Regions from separate parts of the Paenibacillus sp. PvR098 genome, predicted to be linked through region 3. Evidence: riboswitches for the same ligand, from Rfam matches in the RefSeq annotation. Region 3 holds a riboswitch; each other region holds the start of a gene.
The links. A riboswitch is a leader RNA that binds a small molecule or an ion and turns the genes downstream of it on or off. The one in region 3 is predicted to bind cyclic di-GMP.

Region 1 (5,536 bases), 1.1 Mb from region 3:
AGTTATCGTTACAGCCCACAAATGCGCCATCGGATGTCTGCACATGATAATCAGCCCGTTGAATGTGGATTGACGTACTGAAAGGAAGCTGATTCTCAAACAAAACTTCTATTTCATCCCCTATATTTGCCCGAATAACTAACGGTTGAACCAAGTCGACGGGGGTAAACGGATTGTGGGCAGTCTCTTCTTTTACCCGGCTTTCATTCTCTTTAAGAACATACATCATCCCGTTGGGGTCGTGATCTCCGAAGCTGTTGATGACCATACGTACCGGGATGGCTACAATGTGAAAGCATCTAAGCAAGAGATTTCCTCCTTTCTGGACTAGCAGTCTAATCGGGGAATCTTTACACCGTGTTTTCCTTCAATATAAAACACTTCAATTTGATCAATATGAACGCTGATCATACGTCCGTCCAATTCGTTAATATTTGTTGTTTCCGCTTCGAGAACCACAAAATCGCTAACCATTCTATCGATTCGTCCAATCATCATGAAGGGATACTGAGGAATCAAGAGGAACACCCTTCTTCCAATACCCTGTTCAAAAGCTTCACTTATGGACTTTCGACGAAGGATGTGGATATCATGTGCCTGCCTATCATGCATAAATGATGACCTCCATATCTGATTTAAGTTAGCGGCAAACGGGTCTCGGGATCAAACGGCATAAAATTGGCGATTTGCTCAATCGGGTATTGGAGCGGTGTAGGAAAACGATAAAAAGGCGCATTAAACATTTTGATAATAACCGGATCGAGCGTGATGTAGCCGTCTGCAACATGGCATAGCTTGCCGGTAAATATGCCCCTGAATGTTTGACCCAAAATATTTAACTGCGCCGATTTGGTAACGATTAGAATATGTTGGCCAAGCATCTCTATAAACATTTCGTTCTCGGGTAATGTAGAGCCTGAACTCGTTGTACTCATACGTGCTTCCTCCTCAAATGAATAATCCATACGGAATCAACATGCTATGGATGTATGCTCATTTCGTCATTTCCATATCTTTCGTATGATTTCGAATGCTTCCGCATAAGGGACCCCAACCGTCATTCCACGGACACGGGCTAAATACGTCACTCCATCATAGGACCGCGGATGAGGAAACGAACGCATCTCGACTTCGTAATGCTTTAGTGCAGCCAGTTTGTCATATATCGTATCGCTGATGTCAACGTAATAATTGGGTTTAAATGTTTTATCATTGGTATGCCCTGTCCATTCAGTGGAGGACACCGTTTCAAAACATAATATTTCTATGGGAGAGCTGCCGGGGAGGGGCCGCACAGCCGTCATTACGGCTTGATACGTAATTTGATGATCTCGGTTTAAATCACCGTAATGGTGAGTAAAAATCATAGCAGGGTCATACTGAAGAATTATTTTTTCGATGTTTTTGTTAATTACATGCAGCGGAGAGCATTCCAATTCCAAATTGGGGAAATTCAAAAAAATAACATCTTTGATCCCCAAATGCTGGTTCGCTCTCATGGCAAACTGCCGTATATGATGATCTTCCTCCGGTCGGCCCCTGGCGGTGATGACAGTAATCACCTCAAATCCATTTTGAATCAATTTTTTTATCGTCCCTCCCGAGCCCAGCAGTTCATCGTCAGGATGAGCAGCAATAATAAGGACGTGTTTCTTCATTATTGGTCATCTCTCCTTTCTGTGATGTTAGTAAGATTATTTTAAACAGACGGATACCTTTTCTTTTTCTATGATAGGTGTATGTAAATCAATGGCTAAAAGAAACGGTTAACGCGGAGAGAGCTAGTCATATTTTAATAGGCAACAAAAATACCCATGACATTTGTCATGGGTATTCCCTGCGATGATAACTCGTTACCAGCTCTCTACTTCTCTAATCGCACGGATGACCATCTCGCTTGAAATGGCAAACGGCATATTAGCCATCGTGCCTTCCGGAAGAAGCGACACCCGCGCAATCTCATTCCATTCCTCATTCGTTAACTCCCTATGAATTCCTATCTGGTCAAGCCGATGCGGGAGCCCGACTTCTTTATAAAACGCCAGCATCTCGTCCATCTCATGCTTTGACCGGTGTTCCAAGACAAGTTGTACTAAAATGCCGTATGCCACCTTTTCCCCATGATAAGCCTCATGGGTGTCTTGGATGGCGGTCAGACCATTATGTATCGCATGAGCCGCTGCTGTTCGGCAATTGTCTTCTCCAAGCCCGCCTACCAATCCGCTGAATAAAATATTCGCATCGATAACTTGCTGAAGCGCTTCGCTTGGTATTCCTTGTCGGGCATCCTCCAGCGCCTGTGCGCTGTGCTGAATCAGCGTGTCATAACAAAGCTTGGCCGCCTGAAGTCCGCCAATCGTTGGGAGATTATGCTTTCTCCCGGTGGCAGACATCGGCGCTTCGATCCACTTCGCCAATGTATCCGCAATGCCCGCGGCCAAATAACGAGCAGGAGCTTGTGCAATGATCTCCGTATCCACTAAACAAAGCAGCGTCCCCCGGACATAAACGGGAAAATTCAAGTAAACACCGTCTTCAGTGTACATGATCGATAGATTGGCGACAGCTGCACATGTTGCAGCCAAGGTGGGGATGGCCACAAACGGTTTGCCTAGGGCATCAGCCAGAGCTTTAGAGGTATCCATTACTTTCCCGCCCCCCACGCCGCAGATCAGATCTACACCCGAATCCACAAGCGCTTTCAATCGTTCCATTTCTTCATAGGAACATTCTCCACGGTATCGATGCATCTCATAACGAATTCCCGACTCATCCAAGCTGAAGGCCAACCGGCTTCCGCAGCTGTTCCAAGATTTCTCGCCGCTTACGATAAATACGGATCTGCCGTATTTTCCTATCCATTCTCCAGCCTTACGCAAAATACCAGGTTCGTGGATGTAGGCGTTTGGGGATCCCAAAACGAAGTGAACTCCATTCATTGTCTTTCCTCCTGCGGATAGTGTCTGGATATTTAAATAGCCATATCTACATTATATCAAGAAATAGTTCGCATTTAATGTTGTTATTTGTCGAAACCGCAGTGACAACTTAACATAACAAGATTATAATAAAGGATAAAGATGACTTTGTATTAATGATCAAGAAACAAATACAATATGACGGGCACACTTATTGAAAAATAAGGCCGCAAAACTACAGGGGCTAAACTGTACATCTTCTTGTACAATATGCCAGCCAGCTGCCAGTATGAGGCCCCCCTTATTCTGGGGGGTTATTTTTGCGGATTGAGAGGTGTTCATGTATACCTATTTCGAGATTCTGCTGGTTAGGGGCGATTGGTCATGGTTTCATCTAATGTTGAACACTTGAGTCTTGCTATTGTGAACTCACTGATAGACCAGATTGCTTTGATCGATACAAAAGGAACGATTATTTTTGTCAATGAGTCGTGGATTTCGTTTGCCTCCAATAATGGCGGTGATTTGGCCGCTTGCGGTATCGGTGCCAATTATTTTGATTATTGTGGAGAAAACAGAGAAGTGCTCGAAGGAATCCTCTCCGTTCTCTTTGGGAACAAGCCGAACTTTACTTATGAGTACCCCTGTGATTCCGCGTATGAGAAAAGATGGTTCTTGATGAATGTGACTCCTCTTCTTGTCAAATCGGAAATTAAGGGTGCTACGATTTCTCACATCAATATTACAGAACGTAAAATCATGGAAGAAAAATTAATCGAGTTAGCGATATCAGATACTCTAACCTCTCTTCACAACCGCAGATATTTGGAAAAGAAATTTATAGAAGAAATGGCTAGAGCCAGTCGATATCATCATCCCATTTCTTTTATCATTTTGGACATCGACCGCTTCAAAAATATAAACGATCGTCACGGCCATTTTGTTGGAGATGAAGTATTGATCAAAATAGCAGATACCGTGCTTGAAAACACAAGAGAAACGGATATTTGCGCTAGGATCGGCGGAGAAGAGTTCGCCATACTCTTACCGGAAACAGATGAAGCAGAAGCATTGAGCGTCGCGAGAAGAGTTCATTCCGCGATACAAGATTTACAAATTCCTGTGGGGGATTTAACTCTAACTGTAACCGTATCCATGGGTATCATTACCAAATCATCCGATTTCAACATGCAAGATATGATGGAAGAAACCGATAAAGCGCTGTATTCAGCAAAAAATAACGGACGGAACATGATTTGTATCGTGTGAACAATGACTAAGCTGTAAGCGAGGATAACTTTCTCATATAACCGACGGCTTTCCGGCCAAAAAGGAATCCCTGCGCTAACCATGGGATTCCTTTTTGGGCGTTTATTCTATGGTCGACATTGTGCTCTGTTATGTATCAAGTACAGCAACGGCTCTCACAGGAGACCCATCGCCCTGCTTAATGTGAAGAGGAAAGCCATAAAACATGAAGTCTTTGCCTAATGGCAGCAATTCCAAATGAACCAAGTTGGTATAAGTTATGATTCCAATGCCAAGAAGTGCCCTTTCCAAATCCTCCGTGATCTTCCCTCCTACAAAAGTCGGGCTTGATTGATGGATGCGTTCAAACCACTCCATCCCGATTTCTTCTTTAAAAAATAATCCTTTATTCACCGGCCATTCCGAGAATAAACTTACAACTTGTGACGTCCCGAAAAAACGTTCAATAGGAATCTCATCGATGGCTTTACCCTGCCTATGCATATGCGAAAAAGCATCTACATGAGTACCGGTATGCGTTCCCAAAGTCAATTGACGCAGCTCCCATGATTGCTTCTCGTAGGAATGGATCACTTCAACTTTCACTTCCGGATCGCCTGGATAAACAGGCATTCTATGAAATATTGGCTCCGATAAATCAATAACCCTCATGGTGTAACCTCCAGATGTGACCCTCGTTAGTCTTAATTTAACCTAACTGCATCTACGATCTTGATCAGCTGTGCTTTATTTTGCTGTGCCTTACCCGTGGGACAAAACACAGCTTAAGCTAGGAGTGTCAATACATGATCTTAACGCTCCGCGTTTCCTGCATGTATTCTACATGAGCTCCCAATACTTCTGAAAGTAAACGAACCGGGATCATTGTGAGCTCCTCCTCCAATCGGGCCGGTGAGTCGGTCGTATATTCCTTCCCATTAATAGAATATACGTTACGTCCCGTAAAGAAAGTGATTTCTCGGCCGTTCTTGGTGTAGATCGCGGCTTTGCGGCTGTCATCCCAAGTGACGGAAGCTCCTAGAGCATCGGCCAAGTCTCTCACCCATAAATAGGACGTCCCTTCCAGAATAAACGGCTGCCTCTTCAGTAGATACGATACATCATCCAGCGTATAATCATCATCATCCAGCTTGAAAGTAACCACATGATTGATGCCGCCTTGTTGCTTCGTCAACCTGACATAGGCCGCAACGTCCTTGTGTAGTTTTTGCTTTCCAATGCCAGAAACCGGCTCCGTGTGAAAATCCCAAGCTTTCTGAATTGTTCTAGAAAGGCCGTTCTCGGTTACATTCAGCCTCACATAAGCGGAATACAGCATGTCCGGCTTCAGTGGCTCGGCCGGAATCAGG
Region 2 (5,536 bases), 1.1 Mb from region 3:
TTCATTCTTGCTTCTAAGCCACTCTCCTATTGATCCGGTTCAAGCTTATATTGGTGCTGATATGATGCGCGTGAGCCCGGAGCAGCGGGAACAAATCGCCGAGTATTGGGGACTGAATCAGCCATTGCTCGAGCGTTATCTTCATTGGGGAGCTGCAGTACTGCAAGGGGATTTGGGTACCTCCATGATGTATCGCCTTCCTGTGGTGGAAGTGATTGGAGAACGGTTTGCGAACTCCATTGCATTGATGGGAGTCTCATGGGTATTATCGGGACTTATCGGATTTACCGCGGGTGTCATAGCTGCGATGAACAAAGATACCTGGGTGGATAAGCTGATCAAATGGTATTGCTACACGCTGGCATCCACACCAGCCTTTTGGTTGGGTTTGGTGCTGCTCATTGTTTTTGCGGTATGGCTCGGCTGGTTTCCGGTAGGCTTGGGCGTTCCGGCGGGTACACTGACCGAGAACGTAACCTGGGGAGACCGGATATATCATATGGTGCTGCCTGCATTGACGTTGAGCATCATCGGAATCGCCTCTATAGCCCTGCATACGAGGCAGAAGCTGCTCGATGTGCTATCGAGCGACTATATTTTGTTTGCGAGAGCCCGCGGTGAGCGTGGATTGAAGCTGTTTTGGAGACACGGACTCCGCGGGGTGGCTCTGCCGGCGGTGACGCTGCAGTTTACAGCCTTCAGCGAGCTGTTTGGAGGGGCCGTTCTGGCGGAGCAAGTATTTTCATATCCAGGATTGGGTCAGGCTACAGTGGAGGCGGGTTTGCGGGGCGATGTCCCGCTTTTGCTTGGAATCGTTCTGTTCAGCGCGGTATTCGTCTTTTCCGGTAACACCGCGGCGGATTTGATATACCGTGCGGTAGATCCAAGGATCAGGGAGGGACGTTCCGTATGAGTAGTTTGTTCGTCCCTGAACGCAATAACAAGCGTTTTACATCCAAATTCAATCACAGACAGCGGGCGTTGCTCATGGCTGCTGCATCTGCTGCTTTAATCGTGGGGACATGGCTCACTGGGCTGTTGTTGGATGATGTGAGTTTATCCACTAATCTCGAAATGCGTAATTTAATCCCGTCTCTTTCGCATCCTTTCGGTACAGATTGGCTGGGTAGAGATATGTTCACACGCACACTAAAGGGTTTAAACTTAAGTATTCAGGTGGGTATGATGGCTGCTGCCGTGAGTGTAAGCATCGCGGTCATTCTAGGAATGCTCGCCGCAACTATGGGTAAAACAGTCGATCGAATCATCGGTTGGTTGATCGACTTGTTTTTGAGCGTGCCGCATCTAGTTACACTTATATTAATCAGCTTTGTACTAGGCGGAGGTGTCAGAGGGGTTGTCATCGGGATTGCTTTGACTCATTGGCCGAGTCTGGCGCGTGTGATCCGTGCAGAGGTGCTGCAGCTGCGTTCGTCTGAGTTCATCCAAATCTCGCGTAGAATGGGCAAGTCGCGCTGGTGGGTCGCCGTTAGGCATATGATGCCCCATCTGATTCCCCAGATGATGGTAGGCTTGCTGCTCGTGTTCCCACATGCGATTCTTCATGAAGCCGCTATTTCTTTTTTAGGTATGGGATTGTCTCCTCATCAACCCGCTATCGGTATTATCCTATCCGAGTCGATGCGATATTTATCTACCGGCCTTTGGTGGTTGGCGTTTTTTCCAGGCCTCTGCTTGCTGCTTGTAGTACGTTCCTTCGACACGGCAGGAGAAAATATACGTTTGCTGTTGGACTCGCATCGGTCTAATGAGTAACTGTATGAGGCCATTAGGCGAACAAAAAGGGAGGTTCATGCGGGAATGACTGTTCTTTTGGAAGTGAATGATTTGAGCATCTCGTTCCTGCAGTATATCCAAGGTTTCCGGCAAAGCAAGCTAAGCGTGGTGCATGGGTTGAATGTTACTGTGAATGCAGGAGAGATCGTTGCATTGGTGGGCTCAAGCGGCGCGGGTAAAAGCTTGCTGGCCCATGCTATATTGGGAATTCTTCCCGACAATGCGGAGATATCGGGTAAGATTCGTTATGAAGGAGAGGAGCTCACGTCTGCCAGGCAAGCAGCGCTAAGGGGTCGTGAGATCGCTCTTGTACCGCAATCGGTCAATTATCTCGATCCGCTGATGCGTGTTGGAGCTCAGGTCCGAACCAAGCGTGGAGATACGAAGGATGCGGTCAAGCAACAGCGGAACGTTTTTGAGCGATATGGGCTTTCCCCCAAAGTGGAGCAGATGTACCCTTTTGAATTGTCCGGAGGGATGGCTCGACGTGTGCTGGTCTCCACAGCGGCCGTCAGCGGGGCAAGATTAGTCATTGCGGATGAACCAACCCCCGGCCTCGACGCAGCCATCGTTCGAGAAGCGCTCGGCTTCTTCAAAGAGCTGGCCGACCAAGGGTGCGGAGTGCTGTTCATTACTCACGATGTAGAAGCCGCGCTTCAAATCGCTCATAAAGTGGCGATCATCTATGCCGGAACGACCGTTGAGACGGCTCGTCCTGAGGACTTCTGCGGCAGCGGGGAATGGCTGCGCCACCCATACAGCAAGGCACTGTGGAGAGCGCTACCGCAAAACGGGTTTGTGTCGTTTCCCGGCTCCCAGCCTCATCCGAACGAGCTGCCGCCGGGCTGCAGGTTTGCCCCGCGCTGTCAGATGGCCACTGCTGAATGCATGCATTCTTTACCTGACATGCGTGAGCTGAACGGAGGATTGGTGAGGTGCATTCATGCTACTTGAAGGACGAAATCTTGGTTTTCATTACGAAGGGGCTCCTTGGATTTTTAGAAATCTGGATCTCGTGATCCGGCCGCGTGAAGTGGTAGGACTTGTCGGGCCGAGCGGCTGTGGGAAATCCACGTTGTCTCGCATTCTGGCAGGCTATGAAAAGCTGACCGAGGGAACGGTACTGCTCGATGGCGCTCCTGCGCCCACGAAGGGTTATCATCCGGTTCAGCTGATATTTCAGCATCCGGAGAAGGCAGTCAATCCGCGTTGGCGCATGCGGGCGATCCTTAAGGAGAGTTGGGAGCCCGATGAAGACCTTCTTGCCTCCTTAGGGATTATGGAGGAATGGCTTAACCGTCGACCCAGCGAGCTTTCCGGTGGCGAGCTCCAACGATTCTGCATCGCCCGTGCGCTTGGTCCGATGACCCGTTTCCTGATTGCCGATGAGATCACCACGATGCTTGATGCTATTACTCAAGCCCAAATATGGCATGCTGTGCTGGAAATAGCCGAGAAGCGGGGCATGGGTGTACTTGTGATCAGTCATGATAAGCATCTGATTCACCGGCTCTGCAGCAGAGTAATGGAGTGGGACTTCTTCAAGGAATCATCAAGGGTTCCGCAATGAAGCTGATGGTAGTGAATTTTAGTTCCAAGGTTTAATAAAATGCATCAACGGCGAATTTATATCGCGGCTGGTGCATTTTATTATGCATGAATGCCTAGTGCGACATCATAAAATCTAGTTCTGAAGCAAGGAAAATTATAGTAAAAATGTGGGAAATGTGTTAGAATGTAAGCACAGATTGTCGAAACTGCTTTTTTATACACTATCCATGTCGAAAGTCTTACATTATTCATCTGATTCACACACAAAAAACCAACATTTTACATAAAATGATGGTCCGATAAAGGCACAGCCATTGAAAAGTGGTGTCGCAAAGCTATAGGGGCTACCGTGTGGAAACACACCATGCCAGCCAGCCGCCGGAATGAGGTCGGAAAAGCCCTTCATTCGGAGGGCTTTTTTTTTACAACTTGTGCGGGAGGTGAGAGGACATGTACGGGGTCTTCAATGAAAAGCGTCTCCAACACTTATCGGAAGAAATTGAGACGATCCGGACTCGAATGCATGGGATTTTCAACATCAAACATAGTCTATCTGACCCGGAAGTTAATGCAATAAGCAAAGAATTGGATTGCGCTATTATTAGGTACCAGGAATACACTAAGCGGCTTATGTAAAATGAGTAGAGAGGCAAGAGAGAGCTTGTAACCGGAAAGGATGATGTCGATGATCGGTAATCAGGCGGTGAATGGACTTACACAATTATTAGTAAAAGATATAGCGACCTATGAGCACAGCATCAGGATAGGGAAAATGGCTAAATTGATGGCTGCTTATCTGAATTACGATGAACAGCAGACCCAAAAATTAATTGCAGGCTGCTGTTTACACGATATGGGCAAGGTACACATCCATGAATCCATTCTTAAAAAGAAATCCTCACTGACACAGGAAGAGTGGAAATTTATGAAGCGCCATGCTTTTTTTGGTGTTCAGATGGCCATTATGGAAGGAATTACAGATCAAGACATCATAGATACCATACATTATCATCATGAGCGTTGGGACGGTACGGGTTACCCGACAGGGTTGCAAGGAACCGATATTCCGTTGTATGCTCGCATTTGCTCCATATTGGATGCTTTCGATAGTATGATTTCGGATCTTCCATATAAAAAGGGCATGTCCATTCAACATGCTCGTGAAGAGCTTATTCGGCAGAGTTATTCACAATTTGACGGTCGTTATGTCCAGGTGTTTCTCACGATACAAGATATCATATTGGCTTATATTCAAAGGGATTCTGTCCATTCTGCTTCTTATTTTGCTAGATCAGTATATCATCCGGAAATCATGCAGCAGTGAAATATGTCATCGATATTGATAGGTGGCTTTTTTTGATTTTGCAGAAGGAAAACCGGGGGAGGGTAATGAAATAATAATAGAGCGGACTGAGAGAAACCGAGCAACTATGATTGGAGGGGAATTATAATTGAATAGGGTAATCGTGTCCAAAACGTGGAAGATCTTACTTGCCTTCTGGATTACGATGGCTATGCTGGCCATTCCGGCGCCACGGGCGGAGGCTTCATCCTTTTCTTATATGTCGTATCCTAAAGGAACGGTTGGTATTTCCAAACCGGACATCGGATTTGAACTTAGTAACCGGAACGAACTGCAGGTGAATACGTTTCGTATGAAGCTGGATCAAGATCTTGTTTCGGGAACATGGGATAACGAATCGATGAGCTTTATTTATACACCGACTACTGCTTTACAGCCTGGAGAGCATTCGGTTGAAGTGGAGCTGCAATTCTCAGGCTACGAAGCAGTCAAGTTGAATTGGAAGTTTAAGGTAGCGGACAACCCTGTAAGCGAGATTCCTTCTGAGTTCACGGAGAACCATCGGCTAGGTCTGAAAGCGATCAATGATTATCGAATACTGTACGGGTTAAAGCCTTTAAAGCTTAACGGCAGTTTGACGTTGGCAGCTAAAAATCATGCGCAGTATTTGTTTGCGAACCGAGTGGCACAGACGATCTCACCAGTCTCGTTACACGATGAGAAGAAAGGCTTGCCAGGGTTTACAGGGGCTACACCTTCCGATCGCGCAAGATATGCCGGATATTCCTTTGGCGTCGGGGAGGATGTTTCCTTCTATACCGGAACGCTCGTGGAGTCTGTCGATGCGTTGTTTGACGCGCCGTATCACCGCAAGCCCTTCTTAAT
Region 3 (5,536 bases):
GCACGAATCAATTCAGTATGGATTTTGTAACCGGTAATCGGAAAATTCTCCACTGCCCGCAGCGTCTGAATGCCATAGTAAGCCTGAGACGGAACCTCCTTGGAGCCCAGAAAATCTTTTTCTACTCGCACCTGTGTCAATTCCCATCCTCCTCTCGACGAAAAACATTAGTGCAGCAGCGCCCTTTCCCTACCGGGACTTGAAAACAGCTTCTCATTTTATGAGTATTCCCTGACTCGTGCTATCGCTAAACCATCATAAGCGGGCAGCAGCACGCCTTCGAGCCTTGGGTCCCGCGCCACAGCTTCAGTAAATTGCCTCATCTTCGTAACCGCGTTCCCTTTTTCTCCAGGATTCATTGCTTTCCCACGCATGAGCAGGTTGTCCCCGAGAATAATAGCGCCGGGATGGCCCAGCTTGATCGCCCACTCCAAGTAATTCGGGTAATTCCCTTTATCTGCGTCAATGAAAAACAGATCGAACCTCCGTCCTTCCGCATCGAGTGCCTTCAGGCTGTCCAGCGCTTCACCAACCCGGTACTCCACCTTCCCTTCAAACCCAGCCTCGCGAAGATGCTTATGCGCCAGGTCGGCATAGTCCTGCTTCAACTCGAGCGATACGAGCTTGCCGTCTTGCGGCAAACCACGGGCCAGACAAATGCCGCTGTATCCTCCGAGCGCCCCGATTTCAAGCACTTGCCGGGCCCCCGAAATACGAACCAACATGGTCAATAACCTTCCATAACCGGGGGCAATCGAGATTTCAGGCATGTTGTTGGCCCGAATGCCTACTTTAACCCGCTCTAATGGCTCATCTGTCTCAAAAAGGGCTTCCAAATACTGTTCTGGATACTGTTCTGGCGTTAATGGTGCTGTCATGATATTCTCCATCCTTCCCAACTCCGTGCGATTTGGCGCTCAAATTATGCCCCTGAGGTTTGCTATCGTTGTATAATCACTGTCGATCGCCTATACTAATTAATTGTATGGCTTTTCCAAGCTTTGTTCAACCTGATGATATTCGGGGCCCTTCGCCTCTCATTACAGATACGGAGTGAATTCAACATGTCTTTAGATTCCATTGAAATCATCGCCACCTCCCCCATGGGGCTCGAGGCCGTCGTTGCCAGAGAGGTCCGTGATCTCGGCTATGAACAGATCACGGTAGAGAACGGACGCGTCACGTTCGTTGGCGACTACTTGGCCATATGCCGCGCCAACCTGTGGCTTCGCACGGCAGACCGCGTGCTCGTCAAGATGGGACAATTCGAAGCCCGTACCTTCGACGAACTGTTCGAAGGTGTCAAGGCGCTGCCTTGGCCGGATTGGATTCCCGAGGACGGGGAATTCCCCGTGGAAGGACGTTCGCATAAGTCGCAGCTGTCCAGCGTACCGGCATGTCAAGGCATCGTTAAGAAAGCCGTCGTAGAAAGCATGAAGCAGCGTTACGGCACAGAATGGTATCGTGAGACAGAAGGCCGCTACGTCATCGAAGTGTCGCTTCTGAACGACATCGCCACATTGACGCTGGACACGACAGGTCCCGGACTTCATAAGCGCGGCTACCGCAAGCTCATCACCGAAGCCCCGCTGAAAGAAACCATGGCCGCGGCCTTGGTGCTGCTTAGCCGTTGGCAGGCGGAACGCCCGCTATACGATCCGTTCTGCGGATCGGGCACGATTCCGATCGAAGCCGCAATGATCGGCTGGAATTTGGCCCCCGGCCTCAGGCGCAGCTTCAACTCCGAAGAATGGCCGCTCGTGCCACAGGAATTGTGGGACGAGGCCCGCGAGGAAGCCTATGATCTTGTACGGGATGACATCCCTCTCCAGATTGCAGGCTCTGATATCGATCCGGGAGCGATTGAAGTCGCGTTGGCTGCGGCGAAGGCTGCCGGGCTGGCGAAGGAGCTGACGCTTCAGGTGCTTCCGGTAGCCAAGGCCGTTCCGCGGGGAGACTACGGATGTATCGTCACCAACCCGCCTTACGGCGAGCGTCTGGGCGACCAGAGCGAAGCAGAACGGGCTATACGCCAATTCGGTCATATGTACGAGCAGCTGCCCACATGGTCGGCCTTCATACTGAGCCCGAACAAACAGTTTGAGCATTACATGGGGCGCAAAACCGACAAGAAACGCAAGCTCTTCAACGGCCGTATTGAGTGCAACCTTTACCAATATTTTGCCCCAGGAGGCTTATTCGGCTGGCGTAAAAGCAATGAACCGAAAAGCCCCGAGGCATAAACTCGGGCTGAGTAGAGCTGGGATGGACTCGGAAACCCTCCATTTTACCATATGGCCATGTTCGCTCTAAGGCAGTCCTAGAACAAAAGCTCGCAAAAAAAAGAACCATTTCTTCCGGCAGCATTGCCATAGAAATGGTTCTTTTTCATGCTTTCTCCCCGAACTCTTTTCTGAAGAATCAAGCGAGTCGAACCGCAGTTTCCCGGCAGCTCAAATAATCAAACAACGGCATGAATACATCATTATCCGCTTCGCATCTTATGGACAGCTTCACTTCACCGCGCCAGTAAAAGTTAATGATCTGACTGCTGCGTCCCTTTACCATTTCGACGTCCCAGCATGGTGCCATCAGTTCATAGGTCTCACGGTTGATGAACATTTTCGGACCCTCGTTCGACAAAAATACGCCTACGAAATCATCCCCCACTTTTGTGTAAAAACCTTTTCTCGTCATGATGCTCCGATCCTGACCCTGCATCCGTTATCGCTCCTTTTTCAACAACAATCAGACTCTCGCCAACGGGGTACGGGGGTTTGCATATCTATGCGTCGCTCCGTACCTTCGACAACTGGCTGGCATAGCGCTGGAACCAGCACTTTAGCCCCTGTAGTTTTGCGCGCCCAGGCTTTCGCCTGGTTTGCCTTTATCGAGTACGCTCGAAAAATGTCTTTTTATGAAATTCATTCCCTTAAGAATAAAAGATAAGGCCTAAGGAATACATAATTCAAATTTCCCAATTTCAACAAATACATTAAGTCTTTGGAACTATTTTCAACTTTTTTAGTCTACAATTGCTCCTCTTGCGGTTCGAATAGTCACGACAAGACCTCATAACCCATTCGTAAAAAGAAAAAATAGCGGATTCGGAAGCACTTATGGGCCTTAATCCTCTCACCCTCAACAAAGCGCTTCTTCATCCGCTATTTCGTTACTTCACATATTTACTTGCCTTTTCAATCGCTTCGTCCTCAGTTTTGCCGGTAACGTACCGGCCGTTAATGAAGATGAAGGCAAACCGTGAGCAAGGTCCGCAGTAGGATTTACACCCCACCTTGATTTCTGCATCAGGCACCAGCTTCTGGAGCTTCGGTAAAGCCGTTTTCATTCTCATATGCTTACATTTATCACAGATCCGTATATCGTTGGCCATACAGGTGTTTCCTTTCTAAGTCGGTTACCTTTAATGAACCTGAAAAACAATCAATGATCACCGTGATTGCCTTTGGCAGGATTGGTCACCGAAAAGCCTTCCTCAGGCGTATAGAAGTAATCGATCCGAATACCGTCCAGAAACGGATCGTCCTTCTGAAGGATAACATCGATGCCCTTGTCCGTCGAGACGACAACATCGTTTTCCGTAGGCGTGTCCATTCCCATACCGTAATGTGCATGGTCCCCATGCGAGTGCGTCACGTATATGCGAAGCTTCAATTCTTTGTTTTCTTCTTTCTCTATTTCGGCCAATAGCACCTTGGCAGCATTACGCGAAATTTTGCAATTCATGACTTCACATCTCCCACAGCTTATCGTTTTCCCCTTATTGTATAGAAATATGAGAACGAAAGCAACCTTTGTCGTTCTATGATATCATAATAGCGATTTCTAATCTATCCTCTCTTATGATCCTCACAAGCCCCTCAGTTGCTATTCTACGAGTTGTTATATAAAATGGAAGTTAGCCCCATATCTCTGACGGACGCGCTGCTCTACTTTGGAAGACAACGGCGTGCTTGAGCGGACCGCATATATCCGACGGTTGTCGTTAAAGTCAAGTAAAATCAGACGGGCAAAGGATACGATTTTGCGCCAAATGATAAAAGAAATGAAGTTATGGGCGGCCAAAGGATATACTCAAGCCGCAGATGAATGATGAACCTGAGGTGACTAAATGATTACTTTTTACCGCAAATATTACAAAACTATCTTCGACATTGCTCTCCTGATTTTGACGGTGTACTTGTTTATGTACATTTTCAGTTTCTTGTATCGGATTGCAACGCCGATCTTCTTTGCGTTCCTCATTTACATGATCATCGAACCGCCGGCGAGATGGCTGCACCGCAGAGGAATCAAAAAATCGATTGCCTCAGGCATTTCGACCATCTTGTTTATTTTGGTCATACTCGGTGCGATAACCGGATTGGGCGCTATTTTTACAACTCAGATTTTAAATCTCAAAGACAAGTTTCCCGAATATACAGCCGTCATGGAAAGAGAAATCATTGAGCGCTCCGTAGCGCTTCAGGACTATTTGGGACCGCTCCCTACGCAGGATCTGATAGAACAGGCCCAAGAATATTCAACGGCCATTACGAGTAAAATAACCCAATTTGTTACCGGCTTTCTCACGGGCACATTTACGGCATTAACCTCTTTCTCAACCTTTGTGGTTAATTTTGCGATCGGGATCATTTTGGCTTATTTCTTAAGCATCGAAATAGAATCATGGAAGCGTACAGCGGAAGAGAAAACCCCCAATACGTTTAAAAAGGCATTCCATTTTTTACGAGAAAACGTACTGAAAGGCATTGTTACCTACATCAAGGCCCAGGCCAAGCTGATCACGCTGACGTTTATCGTCGTTTTCATTTCGCTGCTCTTGTTGGGGGTAAAGAACGCTTTTTCCATAGCGCTTCTCTCCGCCGTATTTGATGTGCTTCCACTACTCGGCGTATCTACCCTGTTCATCCCATGGATCATCTATTTGTTCATCGTCGGACAAACGACGCTCGCGATCTGGCTTTCGGTTCTACTTGCTGTAGTCATTACCACCAGACAAATCCTTGAACCCAAGATCACCGGCGATTCGCTCGGCGTATCGGCCTTCACCATGCTGACGTTTGTCATCATTTCCTTATCGCTCTTTGGGGTCGCAGGTCTGATTTTATCGCCGATTTTGATCATTCTGATTAAAGCCCTATATGAACAAGGCTATTTGAAAAAATGGATCCGTATGCCCGCCGAGGAATACGAACAGGATCCAGATGCCATCCGTTAGGTTGTTAACAAAAAAAGGCCAGCCAGAATTTTCTGGCTGGCCTTCTGTACGAAAGAGCTGTCCTTGAGGGCACTCTTGTTTGTTATGCGCCGTATTTACGTTCTGCCCGGTCAGTAAACCAGTTCATAAGCAGCATCATTACGGCAATATCGTCAATCGGCAGCGTCGGCAGCACGTCCGGCATGAGCCAGTAGACCAACGCCGGAACGGCGAAAAACAGCTTTTCGCGGAACGGGATGCGTGAAGAGCGCAGCAGCGGCACAATACGACGGAAAACATGCGCCCAACGCTTCA

Region 1: it holds a riboswitch for cyclic di-GMP, as region 3 does, so the genes downstream of both, JOE45_RS03095 (sensor domain-containing diguanylate cyclase) here and JOE45_RS08720 (hypothetical protein) in region 3, are expected to answer to the same signal.
Region 2: it holds a riboswitch for cyclic di-GMP, as region 3 does, so the genes downstream of both, JOE45_RS24055 (Spo0E family sporulation regulatory protein-aspartic acid phosphatase) here and JOE45_RS08720 (hypothetical protein) in region 3, are expected to answer to the same signal.

What each region holds. Positions count from the first base shown of each region.
Region 1 is NZ_JAFIBU010000001.1:617,965-623,500, reverse strand. Features, by position in the region: gene JOE45_RS03120 (multicopper oxidase domain-containing protein) at 1-307, opposite strand, end outside; gene JOE45_RS03115 (hypothetical protein) at 328-612, opposite strand; gene JOE45_RS03110 (hypothetical protein) at 636-935, opposite strand; gene JOE45_RS03105 (PIG-L deacetylase family protein) at 1,002-1,658, opposite strand; gene JOE45_RS03100 (iron-containing alcohol dehydrogenase family protein) at 1,854-2,939, opposite strand; cyclic di-GMP riboswitch class I at 3,113-3,207, shown strand; gene JOE45_RS03095 (sensor domain-containing diguanylate cyclase) at 3,303-4,187, shown strand; gene JOE45_RS03090 (cyclase family protein) at 4,317-4,838, opposite strand; gene JOE45_RS03085 (stalk domain-containing protein) at 4,966-5,536, opposite strand, start outside.
Region 2 is NZ_JAFIBU010000001.1:612,093-617,628, forward strand. Features, by position in the region: gene JOE45_RS03055 (ABC transporter permease) at 1-913, shown strand, start outside; gene JOE45_RS03060 (ABC transporter permease) at 910-1,776, shown strand; gene JOE45_RS03065 (ABC transporter ATP-binding protein) at 1,822-2,751, shown strand; gene JOE45_RS03070 (ABC transporter ATP-binding protein) at 2,741-3,367, shown strand; cyclic di-GMP riboswitch class I at 3,643-3,731, shown strand; gene JOE45_RS24055 (Spo0E family sporulation regulatory protein-aspartic acid phosphatase) at 3,799-3,984, shown strand; gene JOE45_RS03080 (HD-GYP domain-containing protein) at 4,034-4,672, shown strand; gene JOE45_RS03085 (stalk domain-containing protein) at 4,800-5,536, shown strand, end outside.
Region 3 is NZ_JAFIBU010000001.1:1,744,794-1,750,329, forward strand. Features, by position in the region: gene aspA (aspartate ammonia-lyase) at 1-140, opposite strand, end outside; gene JOE45_RS08710 (O-methyltransferase) at 219-878, opposite strand; gene JOE45_RS08715 (THUMP domain-containing class I SAM-dependent RNA methyltransferase) at 1,065-2,243, shown strand; gene JOE45_RS08720 (hypothetical protein) at 2,422-2,721, opposite strand; cyclic di-GMP riboswitch class I at 2,805-2,896, opposite strand; gene JOE45_RS08725 (YuzB family protein) at 3,173-3,394, opposite strand; gene JOE45_RS08730 (iron-sulfur cluster assembly accessory protein) at 3,445-3,747, opposite strand; gene ytvI (sporulation integral membrane protein YtvI) at 4,133-5,242, shown strand; gene JOE45_RS08740 (hypothetical protein) at 5,325-5,536, opposite strand, start outside.